Linked DNA regions of Candidatus Vesicomyosocius sp. SY067_SCS001. The protein of the gene in region 1 interacts with the protein of each later gene in a pairwise test. Links are inferred from orthologs where the notes say so. Each region holds a gene or a part of one and is shown in the gene's direction. Other genes may lie near its edges. The genes, in order: rho and yhbY.

The links.
Region 2: the proteins of rho (region 1) and yhbY interact in binary tests that used the Escherichia coli proteins (3 or more experiments, as listed by UniProt). The link is inferred for Candidatus Vesicomyosocius sp. SY067_SCS001 from one-to-one orthologs.

The regions. Positions count from the first base shown.
Region 1 is NZ_CP054877.1:456,196-465,574, forward strand. The notes cover bases 4,135-6,996. They hold rho (transcription termination factor Rho), read left to right. Parts: upstream 4,135-4,865; coding sequence 4,866-6,128; downstream 6,129-6,996. Other genes in these bases: glnD ([protein-PII] uridylyltransferase), read left to right, coding at 4,135-4,337; trxA (thioredoxin TrxA), read left to right, coding at 4,424-4,750; lptF (LPS export ABC transporter permease LptF), read left to right, coding at 6,250-6,996. Also shown: HUW60_RS02195 (tetratricopeptide repeat protein), read left to right, coding at 1-408; gltX (glutamate--tRNA ligase), read left to right, coding at 432-1,796; more of glnD, read left to right, coding at 1,812-4,134; more of lptF, read left to right, coding at 6,997-7,341; queF (preQ(1) synthase), read left to right, coding at 7,483-7,881; polynucleotide adenylyltransferase PcnB, read left to right, coding at 7,889-9,034. UniProt on the Escherichia coli protein: Facilitates transcription termination by a mechanism that involves Rho binding to the nascent RNA, activation of Rho's RNA-dependent ATPase activity, and release of the mRNA from the DNA template.
Region 2 is NZ_CP054877.1:110,463-119,978, forward strand. Bases 5,444-8,442 are described here. They hold yhbY (ribosome assembly RNA-binding protein YhbY), read left to right. Parts: upstream 5,444-6,791; coding sequence 6,792-7,094; downstream 7,095-8,442. Other genes in these bases: HUW60_RS05025 (hypothetical protein), read left to right, coding at 5,444-5,558; lysA (diaminopimelate decarboxylase), read left to right, coding at 5,558-6,799; lpxB (lipid-A-disaccharide synthase), read left to right, coding at 7,101-8,186; nadC (carboxylating nicotinate-nucleotide diphosphorylase), read left to right, coding at 8,167-8,442. Also shown: HUW60_RS00490 (peroxiredoxin), read left to right, coding at 1-85; HUW60_RS00495 (rubredoxin), read left to right, coding at 139-303; leuB (3-isopropylmalate dehydrogenase), read left to right, coding at 339-1,409; HUW60_RS00505 (MBL fold metallo-hydrolase), read right to left, coding at 2,846-3,802; ADP compounds hydrolase NudE, read left to right, coding at 4,296-4,841; more of HUW60_RS05025, read left to right, coding at 5,433-5,443; more of nadC, read left to right, coding at 8,443-9,000; 3'(2'),5'-bisphosphate nucleotidase CysQ, read right to left, coding at 8,986-9,516.

The DNA.
Region 1 (9,379 bases):
TTATTCAGTGGTGTCACTGCTTTTGATACTAAGAATTTTACCATGGCATATCAATTATTAGCTCCACTAGCTATAAAAGGTAATGCTGAGGCTTTATGGCGTGTTGGTATGATGCAAATGAACGGTTTAGGCATGGTCAAAAACCAGTCTTTAGGGTTTGAAAATTTTTTACAAGCAGCAGGAAAAGGACATGCATTTGCTCATCATATGCTAGGGGTAGCATATATGACTGGAGAGGGCGTAGAAAAAGATATTGTACAGTCTATTAAGTGGTTTAAAAAAGGTGCTAAATTTGGTATTTCTGGTCCAATGTACACATTAGGTATGCTATTCGAAGATGGTAAAGAAGTTAAACAAGATTTAGAAAAAGCACAATATTGGTTCGACAAAGCCGATAGAGTAGAGTAAGCCCATAACATTAAAAAATAATGATGAAATCAAGATTTGCTCCATCCCCAACAGGCTATTTACATATTGGGGGTGCTAGAACTGCATTCTTCGCTTGGATTTGGGCTAAAAAACAACATGGTAAATTTGTATTACGTATTGAAAATACAGATTTAGAACGTTCAACTCAAGCATCAACTGATGCTATTTTACAAGGCATTGATTGGCTTGGGCTTAATTATGATGAAGGTCCTTTGTACCAAACGGATCGTTTTGATAGGTATAAACAAATTATTCAGTATCTATTAGATGAAAAAAAAGCTTATTATTGTGAATGTTCTAAGAATCGTTTACAAATATTGCGTGAAGAGTTAACAAAACAAGGTAAAAAGGCTAAGTATGACGGTTGTTGTCGTGATAAAAATCTACATACTGGTGTTGTACGTTTTAATAATCCAAAAGAAGGAATAGTGGTTTTTAATGATGTAGTCAAAGGAAAAATTTCAATTAATAATCAAGAATTAGATGATTTAGTTATTGCTCGTAGCGATAACACACCAACTTACAATCTTACTGCGGTAATTGATGATCATGATATGAAAATTAATATCATTATTCGCGGTGATGATCATATTAACAATACACCTAAGCAAATTAACCTTTATCAAGCATTAGGTTGGCATCTACCAGAATTTGCACACTTACCTATGATTCTAGGTAATGATGGTATACGTCTTTCAAAACGACATGGTGCTGTGAGTGTTATGGCATACCGAGATGCAGGATTTCTGCCTGAAGCCTTGCTTAATTATTTATCCCGTTTGGGCTGGTCGTATGGTAATCAAGAAATATTTTCTATAAATGAAATTATTCAGCTATTTGAATTAAAAAATATCAATAAAGCGTCTGCAAATTTTAATCAAGATAAGCTTTTGTGGTTCAATAAAGAAACCATTAAAAGTTCTAGTGTTAAGAATTTACTTAGTAACCTGACTTGGCATTTACAAAATCAAGAAATTACAATTAAAGATATACCTAATATTGAAATAGTAATTCGATACTTGCAAAATAGATGTAAAACTTTGGTTAATATGGCAGGTGAGTTAAAAATGTTTTATCAAGATTTTGACAATTTTGATGAAAAACTTGCTAAAAAATTATTTAAAGATAAAGCACCACTTAAGCACTTACTTGTAGAATTAGAAATGCTAAACACCTGGAAAGCTAATAATATTAAACAAGTTGTTAAACAAGTATGCTTTGAGCTCAATATCGACTTTGGAAGAGTAGGACAGCCTTTTAGGCTTGCGCTAAGTGGTGATGGCAATGCAGGCAGTATTGATATTGTAGCCGAATTGGTTGGTAAGAATAAAGCGTTATTACGTTTAAAGATGGCGATTGATTTCTAATAAATACTTATAAGTATGGTAGATTTATCACTATTTAGAGGACAATATCAATCATTACAGGATTCAGTCAAGGAAGATTTTTTAAATAGTCCAGAGACAGCTCAAGCACTTGTTTTATATAGAAGTGATGGAATTGATCAATTACTAAAGGATATTTGGCAAAGTTTTAATCTTTCTTATCAGTTGTGTTTAGTGGCAGTTGGAGGTTATGGTAGGAAAGAATTGCATCCATACTCAGATATAGATTTATTAATCTTAATTCCTGATGATTCTCATAATACTTATCAACAGGATATTGCTAGTTTTTTGACATTTTTATGGGATGTAAATCTGGAAGTAGGGCATGCAACTCGAGATTTGAAAGATTGTATTAGCGTGATTGATGATCTTAGTGTGGTGACTAATTTATTAGAATCTAGAGTTATTCTAGGTAAAGTGTCTTTGTTTTATAAGATGAAAGCTGTGATTAAATCTAGTGTTTGGTCAAGTCAATCATTTTTAGTTGGAAAGAAAAAAGAACAGTATAATCGTCATCAAAACCCATCTAATACTGCTTACAATTTAGAACCTAATATTAAACAAAGCTCTGGAGGTCTTAGAGATATTCAAACGGTTGTTTGGGTGGCGAAATGGTATTTTTGTGTTAATACTTTGTTTGAATTGATCGATAAGCAATATTTAACAATTGCTGAATATGAATTATTAAACACAGCACAACTATTTTTATTCAAAGTCAGATTTGCACTACATATTATTGCTAATCGACGTGAAGACAGACTTGTATTCCAATATCAAAAATCTGTAGCAAATATATTGGGTTATGTTGATGGGGATTTTTTAGCAGTTGAGGCTTTCATGAAAGATTATTATCAAACAGTGACTAAGGTCTCTCGTCTTAATGATATTTTGTTGCAATTATTAGAAGATGAAATTTTAAATACACAGTGTTTGAATAGTCGTTTTATGGTTAGTCATGGTTATATTCATTCAATTGATGAGCGGATTTTTATTAAAATACCGTCCGCTTTTATTGAAATATTTTTACTTATTGCTAAGCATAATTATGTATGTGGTATTAGTGCAAAAACGCTTAGACAAATGCAAACTAGTATCAATTTAATTGATTGTGACTATTATAAAAGACGTAATAATAATCGATTATTTATTGAATTATTACAGCAAAATCAAGGGGTGAATAAGGCGTTAAAACTTATGAATCGTTATGGTATTTTAGAGCGCTACATTCCTGCTTTTGGTAATATTATAGGGCTGATGCAATATGATTTATTCCATGCCTATACAGTAGATCAACATACGTTGTTTGTGATTCGTAATTTGAGACGTTTTTTTGTGTCTGAGTTTGCTAATGAGTTTATACTTTGTAGTGAGATAGCAGCAGGCATTCAAAAACCAGAATTGTTATTATTAGCAGGGCTTTTTCATGATATTGCTAAAGGTAGAGGTAGAGGTAGAAAGCATGCTCAGTTAGGTGCAATTGATGTACGTAAATTTTGTCGATATCATCAATTAAAAGCAAATGATATTGATTTAGTTTCACAATTAGTTGAAAAACATTTACTCATGTCAATGGTTGCACAAAAGCAAGATATTGGTGATTTTGAGGTAATTAAGTATTTTGCTGAGCAAGTGAGTACAGTTGAATTCTTAGAATTTTTATACTTACTAACAGTAGCTGATATTCGTGCAACAAAAGATAATTTATGGAATGGCTGGAAAGATTCTTTGTTAAAGAAACTATTTTACAACACTAAAAAATACCTAGAAAGTAGTAATGGTCAACGTTCAAGTGTAGATCAGAGAGTGCAAAATATCAAACAAACTATTATTAATAACTCTATTATTCAAGGTTATCCAATAAGTGAGGTTGAAAATATATTATCAACTTTACCAAAAGATTATTATTTACGTTATGATATAAGTGATATTCTGTGGCATTTAAGTTTTACCACTAAAATAACTGTAGATAAGATTACTGTTAGCTCTAGAATTTCACAATATAACGTAATTGATATTCTTATTTTATGTAATAATTTTAATGGACTATTCTTTAAATTAATTAGTATTCTTGAAAGATTAAGGCTTGATATTGTGGATGCTAAAATTTTAACCACCAAGAATAATAAAGTCTATAACACAATTAGTGTTTTGCAAGATGAAGCATTTGAGCATATTAATATAAATCAAAAAATCAAAAATGAGTTGGATAATTTAGATGTGAGCTTAAGAATAACTCATGATATGTACATATATCAATATTTTGATCATAGAGTAAAAGTTAGTTTTAGTTTAAATGAACAATGGAACCTAACTCAATTAGAAATTAACGCGCTTGATAAACAAGGGATACTTTCTAATATTGCCTACGTATTCTTTGAATTAAACATCTTATTAATTAATGCTAGAATTGCAACTATGGGAGAAAGGGTTGAGGATGTATTTTTTATTAGCAATGCTAAAAATGAACCATTGAGTATGGCAGAAAAATTAACTCTAAGAGAGAGTTTAGAGGAAAAATTGTAAAAAAGAATTATGCGAGTTAAATAATGATATAATTTCACGCAGTTATCAAGTTCTGCTGTTTTTTAATTTCAGATTAATATAAAAATATGAACGATAAAATTAAAATAGTAGTTGATGCCTCTTTTGAAGCAGAAGTTGTTAACTCATCACAAATGGTATTAGTAGATTTTTGGGCGCAGTGGTGTGGACCGTGCAAGACGCTAATGCCTGTATTAGACGAAATTGCTGATGAATATGATGGTAGAGTTCTTATTGTTAAAATTAATATAGATGAGAATCAAAAAATGCCATCAAAGTATGGAGTTCGTGGTATTCCAACTATGTTGTTATTTTTTGATGGTGTTGTCCAAGCAACAAAAATGGGCGCACTTTCAAAAGCAGAACTTAGTGCATTTATCGACGCTAATATTTAAAGACTAAATAACTGATTATTTTTCTCTTAAGTAGTTAGTTTAACAAAGTTTTATAGTACTTTAGATACACATCTATAATTAAGTAAAAATACTTAACCTTAATATGGACACATTCATGAAATTATCAGAACTAAAAAAATTTAGCCCAGAGAAATTACTAGAATTGGCACAATCTTTAGGTGCAGAAAATATTTCTAGAGCTAAAAAACAAACCTTAATTTTTATTATTCTTAAAGCCAAAGCGGCTAATGATGAGGAAGTTTTGGGTGATGGTGTTTTGGATGTGTTACAAGATGGTTATGGTTTTTTAAGATCAAGTGATGATTCTTATACCTCAGGTGCAGATGATATTTATATTTCACCTAATCAAATTAGACGTTTTAATTTATCAACTGGTGATTTGGTTGCGGGTAAAATTAGAGCACCTAAAAAAGGTGAAAAGTATTTTGCTTTAATTAAGGTATCAGAAGTGAATAGTGAAGATCCAGATAATGTTAGGAATAGGATTCCATTTGCCTCACTAACACCTATCCATCCTAATGAAAGAATTAATTTAGAAGTTGGCAATGGCGGTACTGAGGATATTACTGCTAGAGTAATTGATCTTGTTGCACCATTTGGAAAAGGCCAAAGAGGTTTATTGGTTGCGCCGCCTAAGGCAGGTAAAACTATGATTATGCAAAATATTGCTACGTCTATTTCGGTTAATCATCCAGAATGTGAACTTATTGTGCTTTTAATCGATGAGCGTCCTGAAGAAGTGACAGAAATGGCTCGTACTGTTCGTGGAGAGGTAATCGCCTCAACGTTTGATGAACCAGCAAAACGTCATGTGCAAGTTGCTGAAATGGTTATCCAAAAAACGAAACGACGTTCAGAACAAGGTAAAGATGTGATAATTCTATTAGACTCAATTACACGTTTGGCACGTGCTTATAATACAATTTCTCCTTCATCAGGTAAAGTTCTAACAGGTGGTGTTGATGCTAATGCACTACAACGTCCTAAGCGTTTTTTTGGAGCGGCTAGAAATATTGAAAATGGAGGTAGTATTACTATTATTGCTACTGCATTGATTGATACTGGCTCAAAAATGGATGAAGTTATTTATCAAGAATTTAAAGGTACTGGCAATATGGAGCTTCATTTAGAGAAACGCTTAAGTGAGAAACGAATTTTTCCAGCAATCAACATTAATGCTTCTGGTACACGTCGTGAAGAACTAATTACTGATGAAAAAGAATTACAAAAAATATGGATTTTGCGTAAGATTTTGCATCCAATGGATACTGTTGAAGCAGCTGAGTTCTTAATTAATCGTTTAAAGTTGACCAAAACTAATGACGAATTTTTTGCTTTAATGTCGCAAAAGAAGTAATAAATTGATTGAAAAATCATTGTTTAATTTAATCATTACGAGTGTTTGTTAATCACCTTAAGCATACCTAAGGTATGTAACCTTTATTATAGCAATTAAAGTTTTTAAATTACAGAATAGCATTCTAGCTAGATATTTAATGCGTAATACATTGGTAATTTTAAGTGCAGTGTTTATTGTAATTAGTTTAGTAGTTTTTGGTAATCAGTTAGTACTAATGGTGAAAGAGAGTCTAGGAGAAGGTATACCTGTTAAAGAGCTATTACCAGTAGTTGGTTTTAATATGATTAGAGATGTTGTGCCAATTTTATCTTTATCTTTATTATTGGCTATTATTTTGAGTATTAACAGGTTGTATAAAAACTCAGAGGCCGTCATAATGAACTCATTAGGTTTGAACAATAAACATTTTATGTTATTCATTCAACCGCTTGTTATTGTTATTGTTATTGTTATTGTTATTCTAACGACAGTTGTAGTACCTTGGTCTAAGCAGCAAAAAGACTTGATTATAAATCATAGTAAAAATATATCTAAATTTTCTTTTATTAAAGAAAGAGAATTTCAAGAGTTTAAAAATGGTGATATTATTTTTTTTGCATCAAAAGTAAGTAATTCTGATAATTCTAAAGAACAAAATATGGAAGGGATTTTTATTTACACTTTGATTAATAATGAACCAGTTATAATTTTAGCGAAACAGGCTAAAAAATACACTAATTTAAACACTAATAGCGTGTATTTACGTCTTAAAGATGGTACGAATTATCACGGATTTATTCTAGATACAAAGAAAAAAATATTAAATTTTAATTTATATGATATACAAATTATTGACGGAAATATGAAAAAATTAATTAGCAAGGTTACTAAAGTAGAATCAAAATCAACACTTGAATTGTTTCTTTCTAGAAAACTTACAGAAATAGCAGAGTTTCAATGGAGAATATCTCAGCCTTTGAGTATTTTAATATTGTCAGCGCTTGGTGTATTGCTTGGAAAAACTTCCCAGAATGGAGGTAGAAATTTAGGCGTATTAATTGGCGTTGTTGTGTTTATTTTATATAATAATGCTTTGCTAATTTCCAAATCAGTCTTAGAACGGGGAGAGTCTTTACCAATTATTGGACTGTGGTGGGTACATTTAGTTATGTTATTACTAATTTTTAGTTTTTATTCAATTAGGCATAGAATATTTACCAATTTTTTTTAACAATATCTTATTAAAAAATAATTCAGTAAAATTACTAATAATAAAAAATATTAGATTTATTATTTTTTAGTTAGGTTTTTATAAAGAGTGCTACACTTTTTGACGCGTAAAATAACCATGTTTTTTAAAGGAAAAATTTTAATGTCGTCTCAACCAAATAAAAATTTAAAGGTTTTTGATAACCCTAATATTGAACGTAATTTTATTATTCAAATTAACATGCCAGAGTTTACATGTTTATGTCCTAAAACAGGACAACCTGATTTTGCTAAATTATATCTTGAATATATTGCCGATAAAGTATGTATAGAATTAAAATCATTAAAAATGTATATTTGGTCGTATCGAAGTAAGGGTGAATTTCATGAGTCAGTCACTAATAAAATTCTTGATGATTTGATTCAAATAAGTAATCCAAGATTTATGCGCTTAAAAGCAATTTTTAATGTTCGTGGTGGTATTTATACAACTATAATTGCTGAATACCAGCAAAAAAACTGGACATTAGAAAACAAAGTTGATTTACAGTATCAAGGCTAGTATTTTTATGAAAGTTATTCGTCAGATTGTTAAGTTTGATAGAAATCTTCTAGATAAAGATGCTTTAAAGGTTATTAATATTATAAATAAAGCTGGGTTTAAAGCCTATTTAGTAGGAGGTTGTGTTAGAGATTTCCTTTTAAGTTTAACACCAAAAGATTTTGATATTGCAACCAATGCTAAACCAGAACAAGTACATAAATTATTTAAACGTTCACGTTTGATTGGTAGGCGGTTCCGTTTGGTACACGTTATGTTTTCAGCACGTAAATTTATTGAAGTAGCTACTTTTAGATCAGGGAAAGTACAAGTAGCTAACAACGGGCTTGTTATGCGCGATAATTGCTATGGCAATATTGAAGATGATGTTATACGTAGAGATTTGAGTATTAATGCACTTTATTACGACATTGAAACACAAGAAGTTATTGATTATGTAGGTGGACTTCAAGATATAAGAGTACAAGAGTTACATGTTATTGGAAACCCAAAAAAAAGATTTGAGCAAGATCCAGTGCGCATGATTAGAATTATTAGATTTCAAACTAAATTAGATTTTCATTTGAGTAATGAGATTAAGTTGGCTATTTTTGAGCAAGCGCCACTTCTTGGTAATATCTCCACAATACGCTTATATGAAGAGTGTATTAAATTATTTCATAATGAATATGGGTTTAAAATATATCAACGCTTAGAGGAATATGGTTTGTTTAAATATTTATTTAAACAAACTCACAAGAATGAATTTATTAAAAAAGCTTTATTAAATACATCAGATAGAATTAAAAGAAACCAATCTGTAACACCTGTTTTTTTATTTGCTGTATTTTTATGGCAGGCTCAAAATGAGCGTTTTTTTGTGATTAAAAAGAAACAATGTTCTACATCTTTAGCTATGAGCCAAGCTTCAGAAGAAGTTATTATTGAACAAATTAAACAAGTTTCATTACCAAGATGGCTTAGTAGTAGAATTAAAGACATCTGGATGATACAGCCAAAACTAGAAAGTATGAATCCTAAAAAAGTAAAAGAATTATTAAAAAATCCACGTTTTAGAATGGCGTATGATTTTTTATTACTACGCTCTATAAGTATCAATCCTGAATTAGCTAAGGTAGCTAAATTTTGGCACAAAACTCAACAATTAAATTAGTCTTAATTACAACTCGTTCAAGTGGGATTAACCTATGTTTATCAGAATATTTCTTCTGGAAGAAGTAATATAGATGCTTAAAAGTTAAAAACTTAGAATTTAACACCTATTAACTAGATTTATCCATTCTCTTGTATATATTTACAAGGTTATGAGTCACATGTATAAATAATTGATAGTTTACATAGGTAAATAGGTGTATTAGAATAGTATTTAGTAAAATTTAAATATATTATTCATTCTTTATAAGAAAAAATATCAAAATTTATTATTGTGTTATTTTTTAACTAAACTATTTACTATACTTAAAAGAATATTTATAACAAAAATAATGGATAAAATAAC
Region 2 (9,516 bases), 340 kb from region 1 along the record:
AGGTTGGAATAAGGGTGATGAAGGTATGAAAGATACACCTGCAGGCGTAGCTAATTATTTATCACAATATGCCGATAAATTGTAAGTGAATAAGTATTATTTTCTTATAATCTTATGCATGGAGGATTGGTAATGGTAATGAAGAAGTATAGATGTATTGTGTGCGGTTGGGTATATGATGAATATTTAGGTACATCTAAAGAAGAGAATGAGTTAGGCCAAAAATGGGAAAATATTCCTGATGATTGGGTGTGTCCGGATTGTGGTGCCAGCAAGTCTGAGTTTGAAATTGTTGAAATCTAGTTAAATACTATTTAAAGATTAATTATAAAGAAAAAATGTCAAAAGTATTAATATTACCAGGTGATGGCATTGGTCAAGAAGTTGTAATACAAGCACTTAAAGTTATTGACTCTTTGAATGTAAATTTTAATCTTGGTATGACGCTTGAACATGGCCTGATTGGTGGTAGTGCTTATGATGCGACTGGCTCTCCTTTACCACAAGATACTTTGGATGTTGCACGTAAATGTGATTCTATTTTATTAGGCGCTGTAGGTGGTTATAAGTGGGAATCTTTATTACGTGATTTGCGACCAGAGCAAGGTTTATTAAGACTACGTGCAGAAATGGATTTGTTTTCTAATTTACGTCCTGCAATTCTATATTCACAACTCGTGAGTGCTTCCACATTAAAAGAAGAAGTGGTATTAGGACTTGATTTGATGATTATTCGTGAGTTGGTCTCTGGTATTTATTTTGGAAAACCGCGAGGTATAGAGATACGTAATGGGCAAAGATATGGTTTTAACACAGCTACTTATTTTGAGTCAGAAATCAGGCGTATTGGGCATTCAGCTTTTGAAATTGCACAACTCCGTAATAAGCGTGTTTGTTCTGTAGATAAAGCAAACGTGTTAGAGGTGTGTGAATTATGGCGTAAGGTTATGATAGATCTGGCTAAAGATTATCCAGATGTTGAACTATCACATATGTATGTAGATAATGTCGCAATGCAATTAGTTAGAGCACCTAAGCAATTTGATGTAATAGTTACCTCAAATATGTTTGGTGATGTATTGAGTGATTGTGCAGCTATGTTGACTGGTTCAATTGGCATGTTGCCATCAGCTTCACTTAATCAATATGGGTTTGGTATGTATGAACCTATTCATGGTTCAGCTCCTGATATTGAAGGCAGAGACATTGCTAATCCTTTAGCGAGTATTTTATCGGTTGCCATGATGTTGCGTTATTCACTTGATCAAGTGAATTTGGCGTTTAAAATTGAAACGGCAGTTAATGCTGTATTAGATAAAGGTTATCGCACTCGTGATATTTTAACAGAAGGTGGCATAGTTGTTGGTACGAACGAAATGGGTAATTTGGTGGTAGAAGAATTAGTATAAAGATTCTAGTCTCTGAATAAAAATGTTTTTATAGTTTATATTATTAATCTATAAAGTTATTGTTTGATAAGATTTATTATCTAATAGTAAGACATTATTTATCTATATAGTTTTGTCAAAAAACTTTTGACTATATTATAGAAAGTTACTCTTGGTTAACTATAGATATAATTTTAATTATAGATAAGAAGTCTTAATTTTTTTTAAAATTAAAATTGTACAAGATAGTATTATTACTTATTTTTAATTTGAGGTTTTAAAGTTTAAAATGATACAAGATTATCTTAAGAATTAGTTTGATCTTACAAAAGTAAAAGGCTATGTATTTATAGGTATTATAGTTAATTATGATGATATTTATGTTCATAATAACATGGTCAAGAATAATCATATTATTGAGAATGAATACTTAAGAAAATAGGAAAATATAGAAACTTTAGTTGGCGTTAATGAAATTTTAGAAAGTAGTATATTTATTATTTCTTAAGATGAATCAATTGATAATTATCAACTATGTACACTAATAATTTTTCATATTATTTTGATTATTTTTAACAGTTAATTGTATATATGTTACTTTTTTGTGAAATATTAGAGTCAATATCTATATTTAATATTATATTTATGTGAGTTTATATAATGTTTAATAGATAATTAATTTTATTTTTCAAACTTTTGTTTGATGCTTATGAACAGGTAAGAATTAAGTTTAAATTAATTAAAATATATATTTTATAAATCCTGTTATATAAATCCTGCTATTTATCGTTAGTTTTATTCTTTTTTTGTAAACTAAATATATTATATATGAACGTTATTTTACTAAATAACTAGGTTCAATACAGATTTTATGTGTATATTATTCTAATATATTGGTTATAAATTTGATGGTTTTGTTGTATAAATTAAGGTGTTTTTTTAAAATATCTTTTTATTAAAGAGTATTATATAACACTAATTATTTAGTGTTAATTTTTGATTTTTTAACGCTTTTTATGCCATTAATTCATTATTAATTAATATCATATGTTAATGTTTATCCAATAGATAACCCCCTTTTATTTGACTCAATTTATTGAGTTTTGCGGTGTGACTTTTAGGTCTTTATTCAAGTTTTGTTAAAATTTAGTATAAATTATTTTTAATATATCATTGCTAATCTATGGTATAATTAAAAAAGTATTTTTATAGTATAACTTTTTGTACTTAACTCATGAACAATATAAAAAGTTTAATTAGAATTCAATTCTATTATGGGATCTATTATTTGAGCAAAACATTATTTGATGAAGATCGTATACTTGTGGTACTTTTATTAAAGATAACGGAGTTAATATGGTAATAAAGATTGTTATTGACTATCAACATATGTATATATTGATTAATCTAACTAAGTTACATAACTAATAATTTTTATATATCTTGTTATATAACTTTTATAACTCTAGTGCTTCAATTTCAAGTAGTACTTTACTAATGTGATTACCAAGTTGGTCATCAAATCCATGCCAATTTTTATAGGAATTTAACTTTTTAATAGCGATAGGTTTAATTTCATAGTCAGTAAAATCTTTTTCATAACCTTTTTTAGCTTCAGATTGAATGATTAGCAAGTAATCTAAAAATGGCTTAACAGCATGTTTTACATTGCCTGATGAACCATGTCCAGGCACGTAATAATTTAGATCTAGATTTGTTGCATATTGCAATACTTTGATATTATCATGTATGCTAGAGCTATTGTCAAAACGACCCATACGATTAACAAAACTATTATCTCCTAAGAATAAAGTTTTACTGTTAATATGTTCAATCATAATATCTGTATTAGTATGTGATTTGATAGTAGGGTTGTGAATTTTAAATTGTTCAGAGTCTGATCTGATTACTTGTAAATGTTTGGTTGGATTAGTTGGGTAAGTGGCAATTGTATCTTTTACTGAACCGTTAGTCAGTTTTGTCATTAGATTAATCCATTTATTACCTTTTCCACTTCTAGCTTCAATAATCATTTGTGGATGGGCATAAATCTTAGTATTGGGATATTTTTCGATAATTGCATGATTACCTAACCAGTGATCGCCATGAATATGCGTATTAAAGACAGAAATAATAGGTTTTTTGGTAATTTTTTCAACTTCTTTAATCACTTTTTTACCAATATCATAAGTGCTACCTGGGTCAATGATAATAACACCTTCTTTTCCAATAATAATGCTAGGGTTGTTTATAAATCCTTGGTTTTGAATATTTGGATCCCCAAATATACCATGAATGACAAATAGATTATTGCTAATCTTTTCAGGTGAGAATTCACCTATTCCCTCAATTTTCCAGGCGTTTGATATGGTGGATAGAGTTAAAGTAAATAAAAGATAGACTGTTTTCAACATTTTATTCAACAAAATTGTTGTATCTTATCAGATTTATAGGTATAATCAATTCAACAGAGATGTTTTTTATATATTATATAACTGTTAAATATATAACAGTTAAGAGGAATATAATTATATTGATGATAATAAGTTATACTTGGAAATAAATTATAAATTATTTTTTAATGAATACAAATTTTGTTGTATATTTTTTTGATGAGTATTACGAGAGTAATTATTACTAGTTTATTAGTAGATGCAGAATTTTTAGGTAAGTAATAATGCTTATTGTTAATTTTCTTTGTTGTATTTTGTGTGATTTTGTCTATGCTGCGATGGCATGAATATTGGATATAGTTGTACAAATAATTTAAGTATTAATAGCGTTAATTTTTATTAGCATAATTAATTGATATGATTGTATCTAAACTATGCGTTTAATGATGATGCTAAATCGTAAGATTTGTGTTTGGCATTAATCAATGGCATTAATCAATGGCATAATCTAACTATGCGCAAGAAACCAACAGTACTAAATATTAAAACTATTGCTACAACTAATTTTTTCAATATTGAGGAAATGTATATTAAGTTCTCAAATGGTGAAAAAAGAATATATGAACGTTTAAAGCCATTTAAAAATGGTGCAGTATTGATTGTTCCTATGCTGGATGATGAAACTGTGCTTATGATTTATGAATATTCTGGTGGTACAGATAAATATGAGCTTGTATTAACTAAGGGAAAAATTAATGATAATGAAATAATTGTTGAGGCTGCTAATAGAGAGTTAATTGAAGAAATTGGTTTTGGCGCTAATAAATTAACCTTTATTAAAGAAATGACCATTGCACCTAGTTATCAATCTAGTGTTACTTATATTGTATTAGCACAAGATTTATATAAGGCAAACGCACAAGGTGATGAGCCAGAATTATTAGAGGTGGTTACATTTAGGATGGATGATTTGGAAAACTTGGTTTACAACGAACACTTAACTGAGGCTAGAAGTATTGCAGCTTTATACATGGCGAGAGATATGATTAATAACCAATAATATAATAGCTTAGTTGTTGAAATATCTTAGAATTTTTGTCATTTTCTGACGTTAAAAAGCCTGATAGTTTTGATTGTATTAGGTATTAATTAAAGGCTTATCAATGAGGAGTTTTATTTTGATTTATCGGATTAAAACCAGTGTATTAGTATTTTCTAGATTTAAGAGTAATGACTACTTTAGAGTGACTTTTTATTTTAAACAGTTTAAATAAAATGATGCAGTGTAAAAATTAAAGTAGTACTTGTATTTATAATAATGTGGTGCGTGTTTATAGTGAACTTCACAAGCAAGGATTTACGTATTTTAGTTAATGTGTATTAAGGTTTTAAATTGGCAGATTGATTTTATAGTATTGTTTTAGTTTAAGTATTTTTTATGAATCTATTTTTATACGTAATGCTTATAAGTCTGTTTTTGTATATCTGTTCATGAATATATTTTATAAATTTGGTTGATTGTTGAGTATAGAACTTGCATTTAGAAAACTTTGGTATTTTAATATACAGTGTTATGTGTTAATGCAGTTATTAACAAAATTATTGTAAAATAGCCTGTGTTTTAAATAAAAAAAACAGGCAAGGAAGTAATATGAAAAAGATAACCATACTTATAGTATTAGCCTTTATTGTTATTATTGCTGCTTGTGGAAAGATGGGTGAATTGGAACGTATTAAATCATCATTAGGCGTATCAAGCATTATCCAAATGGTATAATGGGTTTTTCTTATCAAAATAATATACTACATGCTGAGTCTGTTGCTATAGCAGATTTGATGAAAACCTATGGATCACCTCTTTATGTTTATTCAAGAACAGATATTGAGTATAATTGGCATTTGTTTAGTAGTGCTTTTGGTATTCATCCACATTTAGTTTGTTATGCGGTTAAAGCCAACTCTAATCTAGCAGTGCTCAGTGTATTGGCAAAAATGGGATCTGGTTTTGACGTTGTATCTAATGGTGAATTAGAACGTGTTTTACTTGCTGGAGCGGATGCATCTCGTTGTGTTTTTTCAGGTGTGGCCAAAACAAATATTGAGATTAAACGTGCTTTAGAAGTTGGTATTTTTTGTTTTAATGTTGAATCTATGGCGGAGATGAGGCGTATTGAACAAGTAGCAAAAGAAATGAGTATGGAAGCACCAATTTCATTACGAGTTAATCCTGATGTCGATGCAAAAACACATCCGTATATTTCAACAGGACTTAAGGAGAATAAATTCGGTGTTGATATTGATGATGCTATTCCTATTTATAAAATGGCATATAACTCCCCATATTTAAAGGTTAAAGGAATAGATTGCCATATTGGCTCACAATTAACAAAAATATCTCCTTTTTTAGATGCGCTGGATAAAGTGCTTGAATTAGTTGCTAAACTTGGTATGCTTAATATTCATGTTACTCATTTAGATTTGGGTGGAGGTGTTGGTATTAAGTATGACAATGAACAAACAATTGATATTAATGCTTATATTTCTTCCATCCTTGATAAAGTAGGTAGTCTAAAAATTATTTTAGAACCAGGTCGGGCAATTGTCGGTAATGCTGGTATATTTGTTACCAAAGTTGAGTTTTTAAAACAGAATTCAGATAAGTCATTTGCGATTATTGATGGTGCAATGAATGACTTATTGCGTCCTTCTTTTTATCAAGCTTATCATCAAGTATTGCCTATTGATGAGAATGCTGAAGGCATTGATGCTCATTGGGACTTAGTGGGACCAATTTGTGAAACAGGTGATTTTTTGGCTAAAAATAGAAGACTTTCTTTGTCGGAAGGTGACTATTTAGCACTAATGTCTGCTGGTGCTTATGGCTCTACCATGAGTTCAAATTATAATTCCCGTCCTAGGGTAGCGGAAGTAATGGTATTAGGTAGTCAATATACATTAGTGCGAGAACGTGAAACTATTCAGGATTTGTTTAATAAAGAATATATGATTAATGACTAAACTAACCAATAATCAAAAAAAGTTTCTTAGATCAAAAAGCCATAATTTAAAACCTATTGTGATGGTAGGACAACATGGATTAAATGAGTCTGTTTTAGTAGAGCTTGAGATAACTATGGATAAACATGAATTGTTAAAAATCAAGATACGTATGGATAAGAGGGCGGAAAAACAAAAAATAATTGATAAAATTATTAATACTTATCATGCCTATTTGGTGCAAGTTATTGGTAATATTGTGGTTATTTATCGTGCATTTGATGAAGACCCACAAATTATTCTGCCAAGAAAATAAAATTAAATGAGGATTGCAATTAGTGCAACAGAAGCTTCAGGTGATTTAATTGGTTCTAAATTAGTTGAATCCTTAAGAAAGAAAAACTCCAATATCATAATTGAAGGATTGGCCGGGGATAAAATGTTTGCTGCTGGGTGTATAAAGAATTGGGATCAAAGACAAGTAAATGTGATGGGTTTTAGTGAAATTTTAAAGAAGTTGCCTTTTTTATTTATTTTGCGTAAACGTATTATTGCTTATTTTTCTAGTCAAAAACCTGATGTTTTTATTGGTGTTGATGCGCCAGATTTTAATTTTGCTATTGAGAGAAAACTTAAATCTAAAGGTATTAGAACTGTACATTTTATTTCTCCTTCGGTTTGGGCTTGGCGTCGATCACGAGTTAAAAAAATTAAACAATCAACAGATTTGTTACTGTGTTTATTTCCATTTGAAGTAGATTTTTATAAAGCGTATAATCAAAGAGCATTGTTTATTGGGCATCCCTTAGCACAGAGTTTGCGCCCTAGAAAATCTCATATTGAGACAAAAAATATTCTTCTAATGCCAGGGTCTAGACAAAGTGAAATCAAGCGATTGCTACCTGAGATGTTGTTAGCAGTTGAAATAATGTCTTTACAAGATAGAATGTTAACCTTTAACTTAGTTCTAGTGAATGATGAATTATTGGATTGGGTAACTATCCAAGTAGGTAATATCCCAATTGAAATTTCATTTGATGATGCGCATACGCGTATGTTAAGAGCAGATTTGGCATTAGTTGCATCAGGTACTGCGGCGTTAGAGTTGACTTTGGTTGGTGTGCCTATGGTAGTTATTTATAAACTGTCTAATTTTAGTTATTTTATTGTTTCAAGATTAGTTAAAAGTAAATATATTAGTTTGCCAAATATAATTGTTAATAAAAATCTAGTACCAGAATTGATACAAAATAGTTCTAATGGCAATAATATTGCCAAACATGCTATGATAATTATGAGTCGTGATAATAAATCATTAATTAAAGAGTTTAATGCAATTCATCAACAGTTAGACTTAGATGCTAGTGATGAATCAGCACGTATTATTTATGAGTTTATCAACGAATAAGTATATTCTCAATAGTGTGGTATTAGCTTTAGAAGAGGATCTTGGTACTGGTGATGTTTCTGCTGATTTATTATTAGATAAAATAAATACAGCTGAGATTATCTCAAGAGAATCAGGTATTATTTGTGGTATAGAATATGCACAGAGTGCATTTTTATTGCTTAATGATAATCTTAAACTAGATTGGAAAGTTAGAGATGGCGATGACATTAATCCAGGACAGGTCTTATGTGTTCTAATAGGTTCTTCCAAGGCCATTATTAGTGCTGAAAGGGTGGCACTTAACTTTTTACAGATGTTAAGTTCTGTGGCAACAAAAACTCATTATTTAGTAAATAAAATTAATCATACTAATGCACAATTACTAGATACTAGAAAAACTATTATTGGATTAAGATTGGCACAAAAATATGCCGTAAAATGTGGTGGTGGTGTTAACCATCGTATGGGTTTGTATGATTGTATTATACTAAAAGAGAACCATATTATTGCTTCAGGTTCAATTACTTTGTCAGTTAAAATGGCAATAGAAAAATATCCAAATTTACCTTTAATTGTTGAAGTTGATGGTTTAAATCAATTACAAGAGGTACTTAAACTTAGCGGCGTAATTAGAGCATTATGTGATAATTTTCTAATAAGTGATTTAATACAAGCAGTTGTTATAGCTAAAGGTAAATTACCTTTAGAGGCTTCTGGTAATATCAATGAAAGTACTATTGTAGAAGTTGCTAATACTGGCGTTGATTTTATTTCTATAGGTAGTATCACTAAGAATATTCAAGCAATAGATTTATCTTTAAGGTTTATTTGAGGCAAAGAAAATAGGACTAGTTAAATCATCTTTAGTATTGTAACTGAGAGGCTTTTCATTTTGATTAACAACACTTCCTCCGGCATTTTGTAGAATACATACACCAGCAGCAGTATCCCATTCAGAACAAGGACCAAATTTTGGGTAATAGTCATATTTACCTTCTGCAATAGCACAAAATTTTAGTGCGCTACCTAATTGTGATACCTTATAGGCGCTATATTTTTTTAAATGGTCTTTTAATTGTTTATTGTGTGATGACCAATGACCAATGACAATTCTTAAAGGGCTGTGATTAGGGTGTACATTTAATGGCTGAATAATATTTTTTTGTTGTTTGAATACTTTGTTTGCATCTGTTGTATAGTAGTGTGTTTTTCTTGGTGGTGCGTAAATCATACCAAATATTGGTTTGTGTTGTTTAATATAAGCAATACAAATACAGAATTCATCTGTTTGTTTAAGAAAATCACGAGTACCGTCAAGTGGGTCAATTATCCAGTATTCATACCATCT